DNA from 3 places in the Trinickia camelliae genome. Region 1 is predicted to be linked to each of the others. Evidence: predicted binding sites of a transcription regulator. Region 1 holds the regulator's gene; each other region holds the start of a gene.
What was found. Region 1 encodes HrcA, which represses chaperone genes, less so after heat shock. Its sites were predicted from a motif close to TTAGCACTCNNNNNNNNNGAGTGCTAA; they were not measured.
Positions count from the first base shown of each region.

Region 2: the regulator HrcA is predicted to act here: its motif matches at 2,219-2,245, upstream of rpoH (RNA polymerase sigma factor RpoH).
Region 3: the regulator HrcA is predicted to act here: its motif matches at 4,506-4,532, upstream of groES (co-chaperone GroES).

Region 1 covers NZ_JBCHAA010000013.1:128,777-134,678, forward strand. Annotated here, with positions in the region: gene recN (DNA repair protein RecN) at 1-159, opposite strand, end outside; gene AAHK20_RS21465 (NAD kinase) at 174-1,076, opposite strand; gene hrcA (heat-inducible transcriptional repressor HrcA) at 1,281-2,300, shown strand; gene hemH (ferrochelatase) at 2,440-3,507, shown strand; gene AAHK20_RS21480 (RNA-binding S4 domain-containing protein) at 3,624-4,031, shown strand; gene AAHK20_RS21485 (hypothetical protein) at 4,003-4,164, opposite strand; gene grpE (nucleotide exchange factor GrpE) at 4,527-5,102, shown strand; gene dnaK (molecular chaperone DnaK) at 5,353-5,902, shown strand, end outside.
Region 2 covers NZ_JBCHAA010000012.1:200,423-206,324, reverse strand. Annotated here, with positions in the region: gene AAHK20_RS20675 (cytochrome ubiquinol oxidase subunit I) at 1-620, opposite strand, end outside; gene cydP (cytochrome oxidase putative small subunit CydP) at 607-894, opposite strand; gene rpoH (RNA polymerase sigma factor RpoH) at 1,224-2,159, opposite strand; gene AAHK20_RS20660 (acyloxyacyl hydrolase) at 2,521-3,084, shown strand; gene AAHK20_RS20655 (nuclear transport factor 2 family protein) at 3,131-3,514, shown strand; gene leuA (2-isopropylmalate synthase) at 3,680-5,335, opposite strand; gene ybiB (DNA-binding protein YbiB) at 5,734-5,902, opposite strand, start outside.
Region 3 covers NZ_JBCHAA010000004.1:26,664-32,565, reverse strand. Annotated here, with positions in the region: gene AAHK20_RS08430 (hypothetical protein) at 1-831, opposite strand, end outside; gene AAHK20_RS08425 (rubredoxin) at 1,052-1,222, opposite strand; gene AAHK20_RS08420 (hydroxymethylpyrimidine/phosphomethylpyrimidine kinase) at 1,463-2,326, shown strand; gene groL (chaperonin GroEL) at 2,457-4,097, opposite strand; gene groES (co-chaperone GroES) at 4,141-4,431, opposite strand; gene AAHK20_RS08405 (TrlF family AAA-like ATPase) at 5,095-5,902, shown strand, end outside.

The DNA.
Region 1 (5,902 bases):
GCTCGCGTCGGCGCGGGCGCCGAGCGTCAATGCGAGCGCGTCGATCAGGATCGACTTGCCGGCGCCCGTTTCACCCGAGAAAACAGTAAAACCGCGATCGAATTCGAGATCGAGCGCGGCGACGATGACGAAGTCGCGTATCGAGAGGTGGCGGAGCATGGAGGGTCGTGGGGTTACACGAGCGGATCGTTGTCGAGCGACGGATGCTCGTTCCAGTGCAGCTTCTTTCTGAGCGTCGCGTAGTAGCTGTAGCCGACCGGGTGCAGGAATGGCACGGTATGGCGCGAGCGGCGCACGTCGATCGTATCGTTGAGCTCGAGCGCGGTGAACGATTGCATGTCGAAGTTCACGTTGACGTCGCGGCCCGCGATGATCTGGATGCTGACCTTGCTGTCGTCGGGCAGCACAATCGGCCGGTTGGACAGCGCGTGCGGCGCGATCGGCACGAGCACGATGCCGCCCAGCTGCGGATGCAGGATCGGCCCTTGCGAGGACAGCGCGTAGGCGGTCGAACCGGTCGGCGTCGCGACGATCAGCCCGTCCGAGCGCTGGTTGTACATGAAGCGGCCGTCCACCGACACATGCAACTCCGCCATGCCTGAAAAGCCGCTGCGGTTTACGACCACGTCGTTGAACGCGAGCGCGTGGTAGATCGGCTCGCCGTTGCGCATGATCCGCGACTCGAGCAGCGAGCGCTCTTCGCGCTCGAAGCTGCCGGCGAGCATCTGCGGGACGACTTGCTGCATCTCGGTCGCGGCGATGTCGGTGATGAAGCCGAGCCGCCCGTGGTTGACGCCGATCAGCGGCGTCTTATACGGCGCAAGCTGCCGGCCGATGCCGAGCATCGTGCCGTCGCCGCCGAGCACGACGGCCACGTCTGCGCGCGCGCCGATCTCCGCGGGGGTGAGCGCCGGATAGCCTGACACGCCGATATCGCGCGCCGTCTCCGCTTCGAAGACGACCTCCAGGCCGCGCTTTGCGACGCACGCGGCGAGCGACATCAGCGGTTCGCTGATGCCCGGTGTATTGCTGCGCCCGACGAGCGCAACGGTCTTGAACTGGCTGCCAATTTCCATGCCGGCATTACACCATAGGTGCGGATTGAAAAGAACCGTCGTCGCGCGTCTCCCGGCGGGCCGGCTATTCGTTTCGCGTATGCGATCGGCTTCGATTTGTCGCTAGAATGGTGACGGCTTGATGTCATTCTAGGCGTCCGAGCGCTTGCTGCGCGGCGGCTAGGCGCTCGCGGGGCAGCCGCCGTTAAGTTAAAATTTGGCTTCATGTTAGATCCACGCGCACAAACCCTCCTCAAGACGCTGATCGAGCGATACATCGCCGAAGGTCAGCCGGTCGGCTCGCGCACGTTGTCGCGCTATTCCGGGCTCGAACTGAGCCCGGCGACGATCCGCAACGTGATGTCGGACCTCGAGGAGCTGGGTCTCGTGATCAGCCCGCACACTTCGGCGGGCCGGATTCCGACGCCGCGCGGCTACCGCCTGTTCGTCGACACAATGCTGACCATCGAGTCGGCAGCCGAGGAAGAGGCAGTTACCCAGACGGTCAAGACCACGCTGCAGGTGGGCGAGCCGCAAAAGGTGGTCGCCGCCGCCGCGAGCGTGTTGTCGAACCTCTCGCAGTTCGCGGGCGTCGTGCTGACGCCGCGGCGCAGCCACGTGTTCAAGCAGATCGAGTTCATGCGGTTGTCCGACAAGCGCATCTTGCTCATCATCGTGACGCCCGAAGGCGACGTGCAGAACCGCATCATGGCGACGCAGCGCGACTACTCGCCGTCGCAGCTCACGGAAGCTTCCAACTATATCAACGCCCATTTCGCAGGCCTCTCGTTTGACGACGTGCGCCGGCGCCTGCGCGAAGAGATCGACCAACTGCGCGGCGACATGACGACGCTGATGCACGCCGCCGTTACCGCGAGCACGGACGAAACGGACACTGGCGAGACGGTGCTGATTTCCGGCGAGCGCAACCTGCTCGAAGTGGCGGACCTTTCGTCCGACATGGCGCGGCTGCGCAAGTTGTTCGACGTTTTCGATCAAAAGACGAGCCTCCTTCAGTTGCTCGACGTGTCGAGCCACGCGCAAGGCGTGCAGATTTTCATCGGCGGCGAATCGAATCTCGTGCCGATCGAGCAAATGAGCGTCGTGACGGCTCCGTACGAGGTGAACGGCAAGATTGTCGGCACGCTCGGCGTGATCGGGCCGACGCGGATGGCCTATAACCGCGTGATTCCGATCGTCGACATCACCGCGCGCCTGCTTTCGATGGCGCTCAGCCAGCAGTAGTGTCCGTGCGCCGATGCGCGCTGCCAATCGGCCGAATGGCCGAGTATGCGTGGCAAACCGCGCCGCTATAATGGTCCAGATCTGAACCGATGCTTTGCCGCCAGCCTCATGGGGCCGAGCGCGCCTTTGCTTGTTGCCTATGCGTTTTGACCTCGAGCTGCCGTCGCAGCCTGCCGCGTCGCACCGTGTCGCCGTGCTGCTGATCAATCTCGGCACGCCCGATGCGCCGACGCCGTCCGCGGTACGCCGTTATCTCGCGCAGTTTCTGTCCGACCCGCGCGTCGTCGAAATACCGTCGCTCGTCTGGCAAGCCATTCTGCGTCTGGCCATCTTGCCGTCGCGGGGGCGCACGTCCGCGAAGAAATACGCGGCAGTCTGGATGCCAGAGGGTTCACCGCTGCGGGTTTATACCGAAAAGCAGGTGGAAGCGCTGCGCCAGTTGCTGAACGCGAACGAGTATCACGTGATCGTCGAATACGCGATGCGCTACGGTACGCCGGGTATTCCTGCCATGCTCAACCAGCTCAAGCTCGCGGGCGCCGAACGCGTGCTCTTGATGCCGATGTACCCGCAGTACTCGTCGTCCACGACGGCAACTGCCTTCGACGACGCCTTCGCCGCGCTAAGGCGCATGCGCAACCAGCCGGAAATTCGCACGGTGCGCCACTACGCCGATCATCCCGCGTACATCCGCGCGCTTGCCGAGCAGGTGCGCCAGTATTGGGCGGCGCACGGCCGGCCGGATTTCTCGGCCGGCGACAAGTTGGTGCTGAGCTTTCATGGGGTGCCGAAGCGCACGCTCGATCTCGGCGACCCGTACCACGAGCAATGCCAGCAAACCGCGGCGCTGCTGACGGCCGAACTCGGACTAACCCAGGTGGAATGCCGGGTGACGTTTCAATCGCGTTTCGGCCGCGCCGAATGGCTGCAGCCCTACACGGCGCCGACGCTCAAGGAATTGGGCGCCGCAGGCGTGCGGCGCGCGGACGTCTTTTGTCCGGGCTTCACCGCCGATTGCCTCGAGACGATCGAGGAGATCGGCCTCGAGGTGCGTGACGAATTCCTGCACGCGGGCGGGAAGGAGTTTCACCGAATTCCGTGCCTGAACGCGTCCCCGGCGTGGATCGCCGCACTTGGCGAGATTGTTGCTCAGAACCTCCAAGGGTGGCCTGTCTACGCGGGGTCGCCGTTGAGCGCGGTGACGTAGCGCGCCGTGGCGAAAAGCGGCGGAACGGACAGTCCGTTCACACCGATCGATCATTCTTGCCGGCGCGGATTGCCGCACAGGCTTGCTTTGGGCGCGGCGGCGCCCACATGAATCCTATGAACTACAAGATATCGACCGAACCCGGCGCACGTTTGCGCATTGACAAGTGGCTTTGGGCCGCGCGTTTCTTCAAGACGCGTTCGCTCGCCGCGGACGCCGTCGAAAAGGGACGGGTCCGTATCGGCGGCGCGCTTGTCAAGCCGGCCAAAGATGTGCGGGTGGGCGATCTCGTCGAAATCGACATCGAACGGATCGTATGGCAAGTTCAGGTGTTGGGGATCTGCGAAGTGCGCGGACCGGCTAGCGTCGCGCAGACGCTTTATGCGGAGACGGCGGATAGCCAGGAAAAGCGCGCAGCCGAACTCGAGCGGCGCAAGACGTTCCGCGAGCCGGCAGCCGCGTTGCACGGCAGGCCGACGAAGCGCGACCGCCGTGTCATCGACAAATTTTCAGGTGGGGATTGAACAACTGTTCGAACGTGGCGTGCACGCTGCCATATTCGGTCGTGTTGTCGTTGACGGCCCCGGACATACAAATGGTGGTGGTTCCCGCGATGAGTACCAACGCGACCACCGCTATTGCAAAGGTCAGTTTCACGGTACTCCCCCTGGGAAAGCGATTCGGAAACGGGCGATTCAGCGGTTTAACGGCTTGGGGCAGGTTAGGGTTAACGTGCCTTTTTCTCGGTGCTTGTACGAAGTTTAGGGCAAACCCGAATAGTGCTCAATGTGGATGTGATAGCGAACCAGTAATCAATGTAACGGCCCATTTCTTGCGCCCGGCGCTGGTGCAGAAAGTTGCTGGGAAGGCCTTGAAAACGCCCTCTAAGCCCTTATTTGCAGCCGCGACACGCAATGATCATGTTGCGCCCTTACAACACTCTATGGCGGCGAAACGGTGCCGAGCAGATCCGGCACCGTCGCGCCTCGGATTCACTCTTCTAGACGACTTTCAGCGACATGGAAAACACGCAAGACAATCCATCGACTCAGAACTCCAAGACGGCCGAGGAAGCCGTGCGCGAGGCAGCCGAAAACGTGACGCCTGAAACCGCCGCTGCCGAGCAGGCCGCGTCGCAGGCGAGCCCCGAGGTTGCACTGGCAGAAGCTCAGGCCAAGATCACCGAACTGCAGGAGAGCTTCCTGCGCGCCAAGGCGGAAACCGAAAACGTGCGCCGCCGTGCGCACGAGGAAGTGCAGAAGGCTCACAAGTTCGCCATCGAGAGCTTCGCCGAGCGCCTGTTGCCGGTGATGGACAGTCTCGAAGCCGCGCTCGCCGATTCGACCGGCGATTTGACGAAGGTCCGAGAAGGCGTCGATCTCACGCTGCGCCAGCTGGCGAGCGCGATGGAAAAGGGCCGCGTCGTGGTGGTGAACCCGGTCGGCGAGAAGTTCGATCCGCATCGCCATCAGGCCATTTCGATGGTGCCGGCCGAGCAGGAGCCGAACACCGTCGTCACCGTGCTGCAGAAAGGTTACGTGATCGCCGACCGTGTCCTGCGTCCGGCGCTTGTGACGGTTGCACAGCCGAAATAAGCGGTGCTCGGGCATCCGCCCCCGTTTGCTGCGAATGGGTTCCGCATGGGCCTGATCCTTGTCCGTGCCCGGCGTGAGAAAATGCGCGCCCTTGCCGTCAGCGATTGAAAAAATTAAAGACCGCATCGTATTCAGGGTCTTGAAAATGATGCGGTCGCACTTATGTTGAGTGCAGGTTTGAATTTCGGGCGGTGAGCCTTGCCAGACAAGGCTTGCCCCACAGCGATCAAAAGTTAGGAGATTAGGAAAAATGGGCAAAATTATCGGTATCGACCTCGGCACCACGAACTCGTGCGTGGCGCTGATGGAAGGCAATCAGGTCAAAGTGATCGAAAACTCGGAAGGCGCTCGCACGACGCCGTCGATCATCGCCTACATGGACGACAACGAAATCCTCGTCGGCGCGCCCGCCAAGCGCCAGTCGGTCACCAACCCGCGCAATACGCTGTTCGCAGTGAAGCGCCTGATCGGCCGCCGTTTCGAAGAGAAGGAAGTCCAGAAGGACATCGGCCTGATGCCCTACAAGATCATGAAGGCCGACAACGGCGACGCCTGGATCGAAGCGCATGACCAGAAGCTCGCGCCGCCGCAGATCTCGGCGGAAGTGTTGCGCAAGATGAAGAAGACCGCTGAAGACTACCTTGGCGAGCCGGTCACCGAAGCCGTGATCACGGTTCCCGCGTACTTCAACGACAGCCAGCGCCAAGCCACCAAGGATGCGGGCCGTATCGCCGGTCTCGAAGTGAAGCGGATCATCAACGAGCCGACGGCCGCAGCGCTCGCGTTCGGTCTCGACAAGG
Region 2 (5,902 bases), on a different contig from region 1:
CACGACGAGATGCCGAGCACGAACATCGACGCCGTCACATAGCCCGCCGATACCGTGTGCACGAACTTCACTTGCGCGACAGGATTGAACACGACCTGGAACAGACTCGTGAGCTCCATCCGCATCGTTTCGTAGTTGAACTCGGCGCCGACCGGATTGTTCATCCAGCCGTTGGCGACGAGAATCCACAGTGCCGAGAGATTAGAGCCGAGCGCCACTAGGAAGGTGACGATCAAGTGCTGGACTCTCGACAGCCGGTTCCAGCCGAAGAAGAACAGGCCGACGAAGGTCGACTCGAGGAAGAAGGCCATCAGCCCTTCGACGGCGAGCGGCACACCGAAGATATCGCCCACGTAGTGCGAGTAATACGACCAGTTCGTGCCGAACTGGAATTCGAGCGTGAGGCCGGTGACGACACCCATCGCGAAGTTGATCCCGAAGAGCTTGCCCCAGAACTGGGTCATGTCCTTGTAGATTTGCTTGCCGGTCATCACGTAGACCGCTTCCATGATGACGAGCAGCCAGGAAAGGCCGAGCGTCAGCGGCACGAACAGAAAGTGATACAGCGCCGTGACGGCGAACTGCAGCCGCGACAGGTCGACGACTTCACTGCTGAGCATGTTGAGCTCCTTGGAACGAAGAGGACGCCGGCACGGCGAGCAGCGCCTGTGCGACTGCGGCGGGAGACATCGACATGTGCTCCGCCTGCGGGTGATTGAAGAAAGCGTATTTGAGCGCCATCAGGAGCACGAGCTTGATCGCGAGCACGACGGTGATGTCGCGTGCGAGCGTCGGGCCGTGCACCCAGGCGGAAATGCGTGCCCTGATGCCACGTTTCGGCGTGGGCGGACGCGCTCTATGCGGCGTATTTTTATTGGAAAGTATGGTGGTCATGATTGTTTAGGGACGATGTTGCATTGCCTTTTCAATCGGAATTGCCTAATGCCGCTCGCAATCTTTTTAAACCGGACGAGATATGTTTACTGACAGATTCGGCTAAACCCTTAGGAAATATTACGGTATGGGGAGGATAACCCTTAAGGGGCAGATGCGACAAACGGTCGCGAAACTTTCGTAAATGCCGCAGTTTTTTTGAGATTATTGTCGCAGCGCAATCATCTGTTGATATCGAGGAAAAGGCAGACGAAAAAAAGCCCGCCGTCTTTTGACGGCGGGCTCTCTATCCGCGAACCGGAAAAGCGCCGGATCCGGCGCCCGGTGGATTATGAATAGGCAGTCAGCGCGGCGCGCATTTTCTTCATCGCGCTCGCTTCGATCTGACGAATACGTTCGGCGGAAACGCCGAATTCATCGGCCAGCTCATGCAGCGTCGAGCCGCCCGAGCCATCGTCCTCGACGTTTAGCCAGCGTGCCTCGATGATGCGGCGGCTGCGCGCGTCGAGCGATTCGAGCGCTTGGGCGATGCCGTCCGTCTGCAGCTTGTCGCGCTGGCGCGCGGCGAGCACGCTGGTCGGTTCGTTGTGCGAGTCGGCCAGATAGGCGATCGGCGCGAACGATTCCTCACCGTCCTCGACTTGCCCTTCGAGCGCGATGTCGCCGCCCGAAAGCCGCGTTTCCATTTCCGTGACTTCCTCGCGCTTCACGTTGAGCTCTTTGGCGAGCCCTTCGATTTCTTCCGGCGTGAGCGAGTTCAAGCCTTGCTTATGGCTGCGGAGGTTGAAAAACAGCTTGCGCTGCGCCTTGGTCGTGGCGACTTTCACCATGCGCCAATTGCGCAAGATGTATTCGTGAATCTCTGCCTTGATCCAGTGCATCGCATACGAGACGAGGCGCACATTCTGTTCGGGATCGAAGCGCTTTACTGCCTTCATCAGCCCGATGTTGCCTTCCTGGATCAAGTCGGCGTGCGGCAGACCGTAGCCGAGATAGTTGCGAGCGATCGACACCACGAGCCGCAGGTGCGACAGGACGAGCCGGCGCGCCGAGTCGACATTGTTTTGCTCGCGGAATTCGGTGGCGAATTGACGCTCTTCCGCAGCAGTGAGCATCGGAATCCGGTTGACGGCCTGGATATAGGCGTCGATGTTGCCGAGCTGGCCGGGCAGCATCGAGGATTGCGCGAGCGTCAGTGCACCTGCCGAATCCGCCTTGGCAGGCGCCGGGCTCAACATGCTCGGAAGGGTCATTGCGTTGCTCACGGGTAAAACTCCTTTGGAATCAGACAAATGCTTACTCAGAAAAGACTCCAGCGTGGATGTTAGCACTCCAGGTTACCGAGTGCTAATACTTAGAGCGAGTAGGGTTGTCCGAGTTCCTATCGAAAATGAAGATTTGATAGCTGATGTTACACCCGATTGTGGCCTGGAGTGCCTCGGGCAAATTGGGCAAGGATCGTTTGACGGTGTGGTAAAGGCTACTGTTTTTTTCGGTTTTGAAAGAATTTTATTCTCAAAATGACGCGCATCAGAAATTTCCCGTAACATAAGATCGATTTCCGCTGGAAACCGTTGTCGCAATATCCCTCGGCACACATGTTCAACTGATTAGTTGGAGTGTTCGATGAAAAAAAGAAAGCCCTGGCGAGGCGCGTTGGCGCTCAAGGGAGCCGTACTTCTGACCCTTTGCGGCGCATGTTCTGCCGCATCCGCCGACCAGTTCGGCGTGCAAATCGGGGGCGGGATCGCTGACCACGATGTCAAGAAAGCCGATCTCGGTTTCGTGTGGGATCCGAACTTGAACTGGTGGTACATCGGCGGCTTCCACTTCACGGTGGTCGGCGAAGCGCACGTCGAGTATTGGCACGCGGACGGCGCGAATATCAACAGCAATATCTACGCATTCGGCGCGACGCCCGTGTTCCGCTTCATTAAGGATTCCGGCGCGATCCGGCCGTTTTTCGAGGCGGGCGTCGGCGTGCGATTCCTGTCGCATCCCACTATTTCAAGCACTTACACGCTCTCGACGTCGTTCCAGTTTGCGGACATGGTCGGCATCGGCGCTCAGTTCGGCAGCCGCCAGCAGTACTTGGCCGGCTTTCGTTTTCAGCATGTTTCCAACGCTGATATCAAACGACCCAATCCTGGTATAAATTTCAGCCAGATTTATCTGCAATACAACTTCTGACGAGCGTGTCCGTGCAGCGGCGCCTCGAGGCCATGGGAGCTGAGCGATGGCGGCAAAAGTAATCGAGGCGATTCGCGGGCTGGAGCGTGACCGGTTTCGCGCGATGGTCGACGGCAATGGTCAGTTGCTTGAAGAGTTGCTTTCGGAGAGCGTGAGCTTCGTTCATACGAACGGCAAGCGCGAGACGAAGCAGCAATTCATCGACGCCATCATGGCGGGCCGTCGCCGCTATCGGCAGATCGAAATCCAATCGCAGGATGTCGTGGTGGTCGGCCGCGAAACGTGTGTGGTGACGGGGCGCGTGCTGATCGAAATGGAAGCGAACAACGGGGCGCTGCTGTTTCCGATTGCCTATACGTCGATTCAGACGCAGCAGGATGGGCAGTGGCGCCTTGTCGCGTGGCAGGCCACGCGGTGCGCTGTCGAGTAACCCTGAGTGTGAGTTCGCTCGAAAAGCGGTCTTTTAGGCCGCTTTACTATTTGGATCGCTGCCTGGGGCGTTTTGCGCATCCCCGATCCAATTTCATCCCGGCGGCATGTTACGCCGCCGGGATGTATCGCACCGCTTGCCGCCTGTCTTGCTTATTGACCGTGACTACGCCGCGGCGCGTTCGTCGCCGGAGCGCCAGTCGGCGCGATTCACTGCGCTGACGACAGCATCGACGATGGCGGTCACGACGTCTTCATGCACGCCGACGCCGTAGCGCACCGCTTGCTGTCCGACGCGGCACCCGACGAACACCGCCGTACGCCCATCCGCCGCCGTCATGCTCTCGTACGACGACACCTCGATGGCCTGGCCCGCAGCCGTTGCCATCGCGCTCGCGATCGCCTGAGCGCGCGCTTCACCGTCGACGCTCGTTCCATGCTGCGCTGCGCCGGCGATCTCGCGATGCTGCCAATGCACGGCCGATGCGCCGACGCGACCGGCCGGGCCGCGCGTTTCGAAATACTCGCGAGCGAACAGCGCGCAGATCGCATCGCCCGACACTTCTTCACCCGACTGATCCGCGATGTCTTGCACGGCATGGCTGAACTCGATTTGCACGCGGCGCGGCGGCGTGAAGCCCATGCCGCGCTCGAGCAGATAGGTTGTGCCGCCCTTGCCCGACTGGCTGTTGACGCGGATCACGGCGTCGTAGCTGCGGCCGAGATCGGCGGGATCGATCGGGAGATAGGGCACTTCCCAGATCGCGTCGGATTTTTGCTGTGCGAGCCCTTTGCGAATCGCGTCCTGATGTGAGCCCGAGAACGCGGTGAAGACGAGGTCGCCCGCGTACGGATGACGCGGATGCACCGGAATCTGGTTGCAGCGCTCGACGAGGCGGCGCACGGCGTCGATATCGGAGAAGTCGAGGCCCGGGTCGATGCCTTGCGTGTAGAGATTCATCGCGAGCGTGACGAGGTCGACGTTGCCCGTGCGCTCGCCGTTGCCGAAGAGGCACCCTTCGATGCGGTCCGCGCCTGCGAGCAGCGCGAGCTCGGCGGCGGCCACGGCCGTGCCGCGATCGTTGTGCGGATGCACCGACAGCACGATGCTGTCGCGATAGCCGAGGTTGCGGTCCATCCATTCGATCTGGTCGGCGAACACGTTCGGCGTCGCGGCTTCGACCGTCGCGGGGAGATTGACGATCATCTTGTGATCGCGCGTCGGGCGCCAGACTTGCGCGACCGCGTCGCAGACTTCGCGCGCAAACGGCAGCTCGGTCATGCTGAACGTCTCCGGCGAGTATTGGTAGATCCAGTGGGTGCCGGGGCGCTTGGCCGCCTGTTCCTTGATAAGCCGTGTGCCCTCGACGGCCAGCGCCTTCACTTCATCCTTCGACGCGTTGAACACGATACGGCGGAACGACGGGCAGATCGCGTTGTAGAGGTGGACGATCGCACGCGGCACGCCTTCGAGCGCCTCGAACGTGCGCGCGATCAGGTCTTCGCGCGATTGCACGAGCACTTCGATCGTGACGTCGTCGGGAATGCGCTTTTCCTCGATCAGCTTGCGCACGAAATCGAAGTCGGTCTGCGATGCGGAGGGGAAACCGACCTCGATTTCCTTGAAGCCAATGGCGACGAGCATCTCGAAGAATTCGAGCTTCTGCGGGATGGTCATCGGCTCGATCAGCGATTGGTTGCCGTCGCGCAAATCGGTGCTCATCCAAATCGGCGCGCGCTCGATCGTTCGGCTCGGCCATTTGCGGCCGGTCAAACGCACAGACGGGAACGGACGGTACTTTTCGGCGGGGTTGCGGAGCATTGTGAGCCTCGTTCGTCGGGTCGTCTGCGGGAGGTGGCGGGTCGAGCGGCTGGCTGACTCTGCCGGCGCGTCGCAACAGCGTTGCGCCGCGGTGGCTCTCGCGATCCGTCCGAACGGTATTCGGCCGAATGCTGACGACTACAGGTTGTAAAAGGGACTGCGTTTGGGGTGAAACGGAAACTGCTGAGAACTGCTGGGAGGACCGCGCAAAACGCACGCGGTGCTACGCCTGGCTAATTACGCTAGACGTAGCGATAGCGACCGCGCTAGGCGGCCGGAAGTAATTCGGAGGGAGTTCTGCGGGGAACACATAGTGGGGACACTTTATGTCAGCGTGCTGCAGCGTGTCAACCCTTTGATTCGTCTCAAAAATTGTCCAGGGGTGAATCCGCGTGCGTTCAATCGCCGCGTTTCGCGACGCCCGCGATCACGTCGATTTGCTTGGCGACGGCCGCCGGAACCGGCGTTTCGCCGCGCAGCACCGATTCGATCCACGCCGCCGTCGTTGCCGCATCGCGCGCTTCGGGCAGGTCGACTTCGGGGGCGTCGGACGATGAGCGCTCCGGT
Region 3 (5,902 bases), on a different contig from region 1:
GCCGTAGTCGTTGAGCAGCGCGACCTGGTCGGCGTCTTCCGCGGCGGCGCCATAGAGCGCGTAGTCGCGCCACAGGATCGCGAGCGACGCGCGCACAAACGAACGCGGCGCCATCGCGATGCCGCGCGCCTGGTCGGCGAGCAGCAGATTGCAACGCGCGTAGAAGCGCTTGGCGTCGGCGGCGCCCGACACGGCCCGGCCGCTCGCGCGCAACGCTTTCGAACAGCCGGCGGCCAAACGCCAGACGTCGTAGGGATCGGGGCCCGCGAGCTCGGCCATGCACGCGTCGATTTCGTCGAGCGCACTTTGCGCCGCCGAATGGCCGCGCAAGACAAAGAGCAGCGCGCCTTCGTAGCTCGCCCGCAAGAGCGCAAGCCGGTGCGCGGGCACCGCGCGCAACGTTGCCGGCGGGATCGGCCGATACGCGAGCGCGAGGTCTTCGTAAGCGACTTCGAACGCGTGCGTATGCTGCGCGAGGCGCGCACTGAGCTCGCGATAGTGATCAAACAGGGTCGCGGAACACGCGAGTTCGCGCAGATTGCGCCGCTCGATTGCCGCCTGGAAGTCGTAGAGCGCGATGCCGAAGCGCCGCGCAAAGTCGCCGCTGGCAAACGGCGACGCGAGCACAAGCGTGTCGGCAAAGCGCTGAGCCGCGTGCCAGCCGGCCTGGCGCAGCGCCGCGGCAGCGTGGATCAGCGGAGGGGTGATGTCCGTGTGCGCGCTGAATCCGCGTTGCGCGTCGATCAGCGCCGTCTCGGCCGCGCGCACCGCCGCGCCGCGCGGATTCGGCAGCGCTTCGAAACTCGCGGGAACAGCGAAACCCTGTGTCATAGGCATGCGATACGACCACTCTCGAACCGTGCCTTCGTGGCGCGGACAAGCTGGCGTGCCGTGCGGCGACGCGGTTTGACGGATACGGCCTGCGGAATCGACTCCCCAGCAGACCGCCTCGATGGTGAAACGAACAGCTGCGGCGACAATGCGAAAGGATCAGCGCTTGACGGCGGACGCGCATCACGTACACGCCCAGCCACGGCTAGCGCCGAACCGATCAGATCTGAACCATCTCGAAGTCTTCCTTGCGCGCACCGCACTCAGGACACGTCCAGTTGATCGGAACGTCTTCCCAGCGCGTGCCCGGGGCAATGCCTTCTTCGGGCAAGCCGGCTTCTTCGTCGTAAATCCAGCCGCAAATCAGGCACATCCAGCTTCTATATTCCATTCTTATGCCGCGTCGAAAAATCCGTTGATCAAAGAGCCATGATGGTACCGTTTTGCCGCCCGGCTCGCTAGCAATCCAGCCCCTAACGGGCCTGACGCGTTCAACTCAGGCGACCAGGATCAAATACGGAAAAAACGGCGCAGCGCGCAAATAAAGCCGCATAATTGAGCCACCCGCACGCTATGTGTCCGCTTAACACCGCAGGTCCATAGCGAGATCTACCCTTCTTCCACACCGTTCATGTCCAGCGAGTCCCTTCCGATCGTCCTTACCTTTGGCCTGTCCGACCCGACCGGCGGTTCCGGTCTGCAAGCCGACCTGCTGACGCTGGCGAGCATGGGCTGCCACGGCGTCACCGTGCTCACCGGCTACACAGTGCGCGATTCGGCGAGCTGCGACGAAGTCACTGGCCTCGATCCCGATACGGTCGCGACGCAAGCGCGGATGCTTCTGGAAGACATGCCGATCGCCGCGTTCAAGATCGGGGCCGCGACGCGCGCCGAGGTGGTGAGCGCGATCGCCGAAGTCGTCGCCGACTATGACGACATCCCGCTGATCCTCGCTCCCGATTTCACGCTCGACGATGAGCACGTGCTCGCAGCCGACGAGCTGCGCGAATCGATCGCCGATTTGCTCGCGCCGCAAACCACGCTGCTCGTCGCCGATCACGCCACGCTGCTCGCGCTCGCTCAACCGGACGGCGATGCCGATACGCCGACGCTCGACGCGGCGATCTCTCACCTTCTGTCGCAAGGCGCCGAATACATCTTGTCGACCGAGACCGGCACGCACCGGCTCGTCAACACGCTTTTCTCCGAAGACGGCCAATTGCGCCAGGATATGTGGGATCGCCCGGCCCATCGCATCATGGGCATCACCGACACGCTCGGAGCCGCGATCGCGGCATTGCTCGCGAATGGCCAGGAGCCGGCTGAAGCGGCACGCGAAGCGCAGGAATATCTGTATCAGGCGGCGCGCAACGCGTTCCGCCCGGGCATGGGCGCGTATCTGCCAGACCGTTTCTTCTGGGCGCGCAACGACGAGGATGAGGAAACGCCACCTGCCAGCGAGCCTGATGCGCCGCCGGGCGAAGCTCGGCATTGAGCGAACGCGCGCTTAACGTACAGACGTAAAAAAACCCGCATCGCTGCGGGTTTTTCTTTGAGGGGCGCGCCTCGCGACGCGCCCCCTCCATGTATTTCCAACAAGGCCGCTTAGAGCGACCCCGCTGAATTTACATGTCCATGCCCATGCCGCCCATGCCGCCGGGCATACCGCCAGGCATCGGAGCATCTTCCTTCGGCAGTTCGGTAACGGCTGCGTCGGTCGTCAGCAGCAGGCCTGCCACCGATGCCGCGTTTTGCAGCGCGGTGCGCGTGACCTTCGTCGGGTCCACGACGCCGTCTTCGACCAGGTCGACGTATTGGCCAGTGGCTGCGTTGTAGCCGAAGTTGCCCTTGCCTGCTGCAACTGCCGCCACCACAACGCTGGCTTCTTCGCCACCGTTGATCACGATCTGACGCAGCGGCTCTTCCATCGCGCGCAGCACGATCTTGATGCCGGCGTCTTGGTCGGCGTTCGCGCCCTTCAGGCCGACGACTGCCGAGCGAGCGCGGATCAGCGCAACGCCGCCGCCTGCCACGATGCCTTCCTCAACGGCTGCGCGCGTGGCGTGCAGTGCGTCTTCGACACGTGCCTTCTTTTCCTTCATTTCGACTTCGGTCGCAGCGCCGACCTTGATCACTGCCACACCGCCGGCCAGCTTGGCCACGCGCTCTTGCAGCTTTTCACGGTCGTAGTCCGACGTCGCTTCTTCGATTTGCGTGCGAACTTGCTTCACGCGCGCTTCGATGTTCTTCGCTTCGCCAGCGCCGTCGATGATCGTCGTGTTTTCCTTGCCCACTTCGATGCGCTTCGCTTGGCCCAGTTCAGCCAGCGTTGCCTTCTCGAGCGTGAGACCGGTTTCTTCGGCGATCACTTGGCCGCCCGTCAGGATCGCGATGTCTTCGAGCATCGCCTTGCGACGATCGCCGAAGCCCGGAGCCTTGACCGCAACGGTCTTCAGGATGCCGCGGATGTTGTTGACCACGAGCGTAGCCAGCGCTTCGCCTTCGACGTCTTCTGCGATGATCAGCAGCGGGCGTCCTGCCTTCGCGACTTGCTCGAGCACCGGCAGCAGATCACGGATGTTCGAAACCTTCTTGTCGTGCAGCAGCACGAACGGGTTTTCGAGCACGGCGACTTGCTTTTCCGGGTTGTTGATGAAGTACGGCGACAGGTAGCCGCGGTCGAATTGCATGCCTTCGACGACGTCCAGCTCGTCCGACAGCGACTTGCCGTCTTCGACCGTGATCACGCCTTCCTTGCCGACCTTGTCCATTGCTTCAGCGATGCGATCGCCGATCGACGTGTCGCTGTTCGCCGAGATCGCGCCGACTTGTGCGATTTCCTTGTTGGTCGTGCAGGGCTTGCTGATCTTGCGCAGCTCTTCGATCGCTGCGCCGACGGCCTTGTCGATGCCGCGCTTCAGGTCCATCGGGTTCATGCCCGATGCAACGTACTTCATGCCTTCGCGAACGATCGATTGTGCGAGGACCGTAGCGGTCGTCGTACCGTCGCCGGCGTTGTCGCTGGTCTTGGAAGCGACTTCCTTGACCATTTGCGCGCCCATGTTCTGGAGCTTGTCTTTCAGCTCGATTTCCTTCGCGACCGACACACCGTCCTTGGTGACGGTCGGGCCGCCGAAGCTGCGCTCGAGCACCACGTTGCGGCCCTTCGGACCCAGCGTGACCTTCACAGCGTTGGCGAGGATGTTCACACCCTCGACCATCTTGGCACGAGCGGAATCGCCGAATACGACGTCTTTAGCTGCCATCTTCTAACTCCTTGAAATCTTTGAGAATACGAACCGAGGCAAGTTACTTCTGGACAACTGCCATGATGTCTTCTTCGCGCATCACGAGCAGTTCGTTGCCGTCGACCTTGACGGTCTGGCCAGCGTACTTGCCGAACAGGACGCGATCGCCAACCTTCACGTCGAGGGCGATTTGCGCGCCCTTGTCATCGCGCTTGCCCGGGCCGACGGCGAGCACTTCGCCTTGATCCGGCTTTTCGGCAGCTGCGTCAGGGATCACGATGCCCGATGCGGTCTTGGTTTCTTGATCCAAACGCTTCACGATGACGCGATCGTGCAAAGGACGAAGGTTCATACACACTCCTCTCTTGATTGAGACTGAAGAACGCTGAGTAAGCCCGCCGGGCAGAATGCCAAGCGGAGATCTTGTTAGCACTCACGTGCAGCGAGTGCTAATTATATGGATGGGTTTTGACAAATTCAAGGCGGGAGACGCGGCGCCGTTAACTATTGTCGAGATTCACTTAACTTTGAACTTTGTTCACTTAATCTTGAACCCGCCACTCGCATCGGGATGCCCCGACATGAAAACTTCCTCATAAAAACAATGACTTAGGATATGGAGCCCTGTCGTGCACTGCCGCACGTGGAGTACGACATCGAGTCCTTTCTGGAAGCGCCGCCCCGCAAATCTTGGTGGCCAACGTTCACTCTCGGGTAAACCCCCGGGGCAGATCACACTCCTCGGTCACGCTCGCGGAACTCGAAAACATGACGCGGCCGGCGCTGCCATCCTAATCGCCCTCCGTGATCAGCTTTTCAGACTGCAGGATCTATGTCGTAGAAATTATCCCCTCAGACAAATTCACCTGAAGGCACTACCATGCTGCTCGACGGGATCCCATCTGCGGCACGTCGATCCCGCATGGCATGTGGAGATCTCCGCGTTCCCATGCGCTCATGAGCGAACGCGCAGTCAGCTACCAAGAACGAAAGAGCTGGTTGAGGGGGGCAGACAATGGCATCACCGAATCGATTAGAGCGCGGCTCAGAATGGCGGCAATGGGACCTGCATGTTCACACGCCGGCATCCTTTCACTGGCAAGGAGCCAAATTTGACGCCGATCCAAACTCCGCGAACAATCGGTCGCTCGTCGACGAGATGATCGTCGCCATGAATGCGGCGGAGCCGGCGGTCTTTGCGTTGATGGACTACTGGACCTTTGACGGCTGGTTCGCGTTAAAGCGTCGACTTAAGGAGGCCGGGGCGCCGCAGCTTCACAAGAAGGTCTTTCCGGGGATCGAACTGCGCCTCATGGCGCCGATGAAGACACCAAACGGACGCCTCAACGCCCACGTCCTGTTTTCAGATGAAATCCCGGATCAGATGCTTCACGATTTCAAGGCTGCTCTTCGTGTCGCCATCATCGACCGCCCTCTCTCGAACGACGCACTAGTCTCGCTGGCCCGCAACTTGTCAGAAGATATTCTGAAGGTCCACGCCTTCAAGAAGATCGAAATGGCAGACGAGGCCAACGCGTTCTACGCGGGAGCTGCGATGGCAGAAATTACTGTGGAGAGCTACCGCGATGCAATTGAACAAGTGGAGGACGGATTGGCGATTGGCTTCATGCCGTACGACACGAGCGACGGCTTGGCCGAAGTCAAATGGCAAGATCACTACGCCTACTTCATCGGGCTCTTTAAGTCATCCCCGATCTTCGAGTCTCGCGACCCGCATCTTCGTAGCTGTTTCGTCGGGGAGAAGACCGACAAAAACAAGGCCTTTTTGAAGAAATTCCAAGAAGGTCTCGGCAATGTTCCCC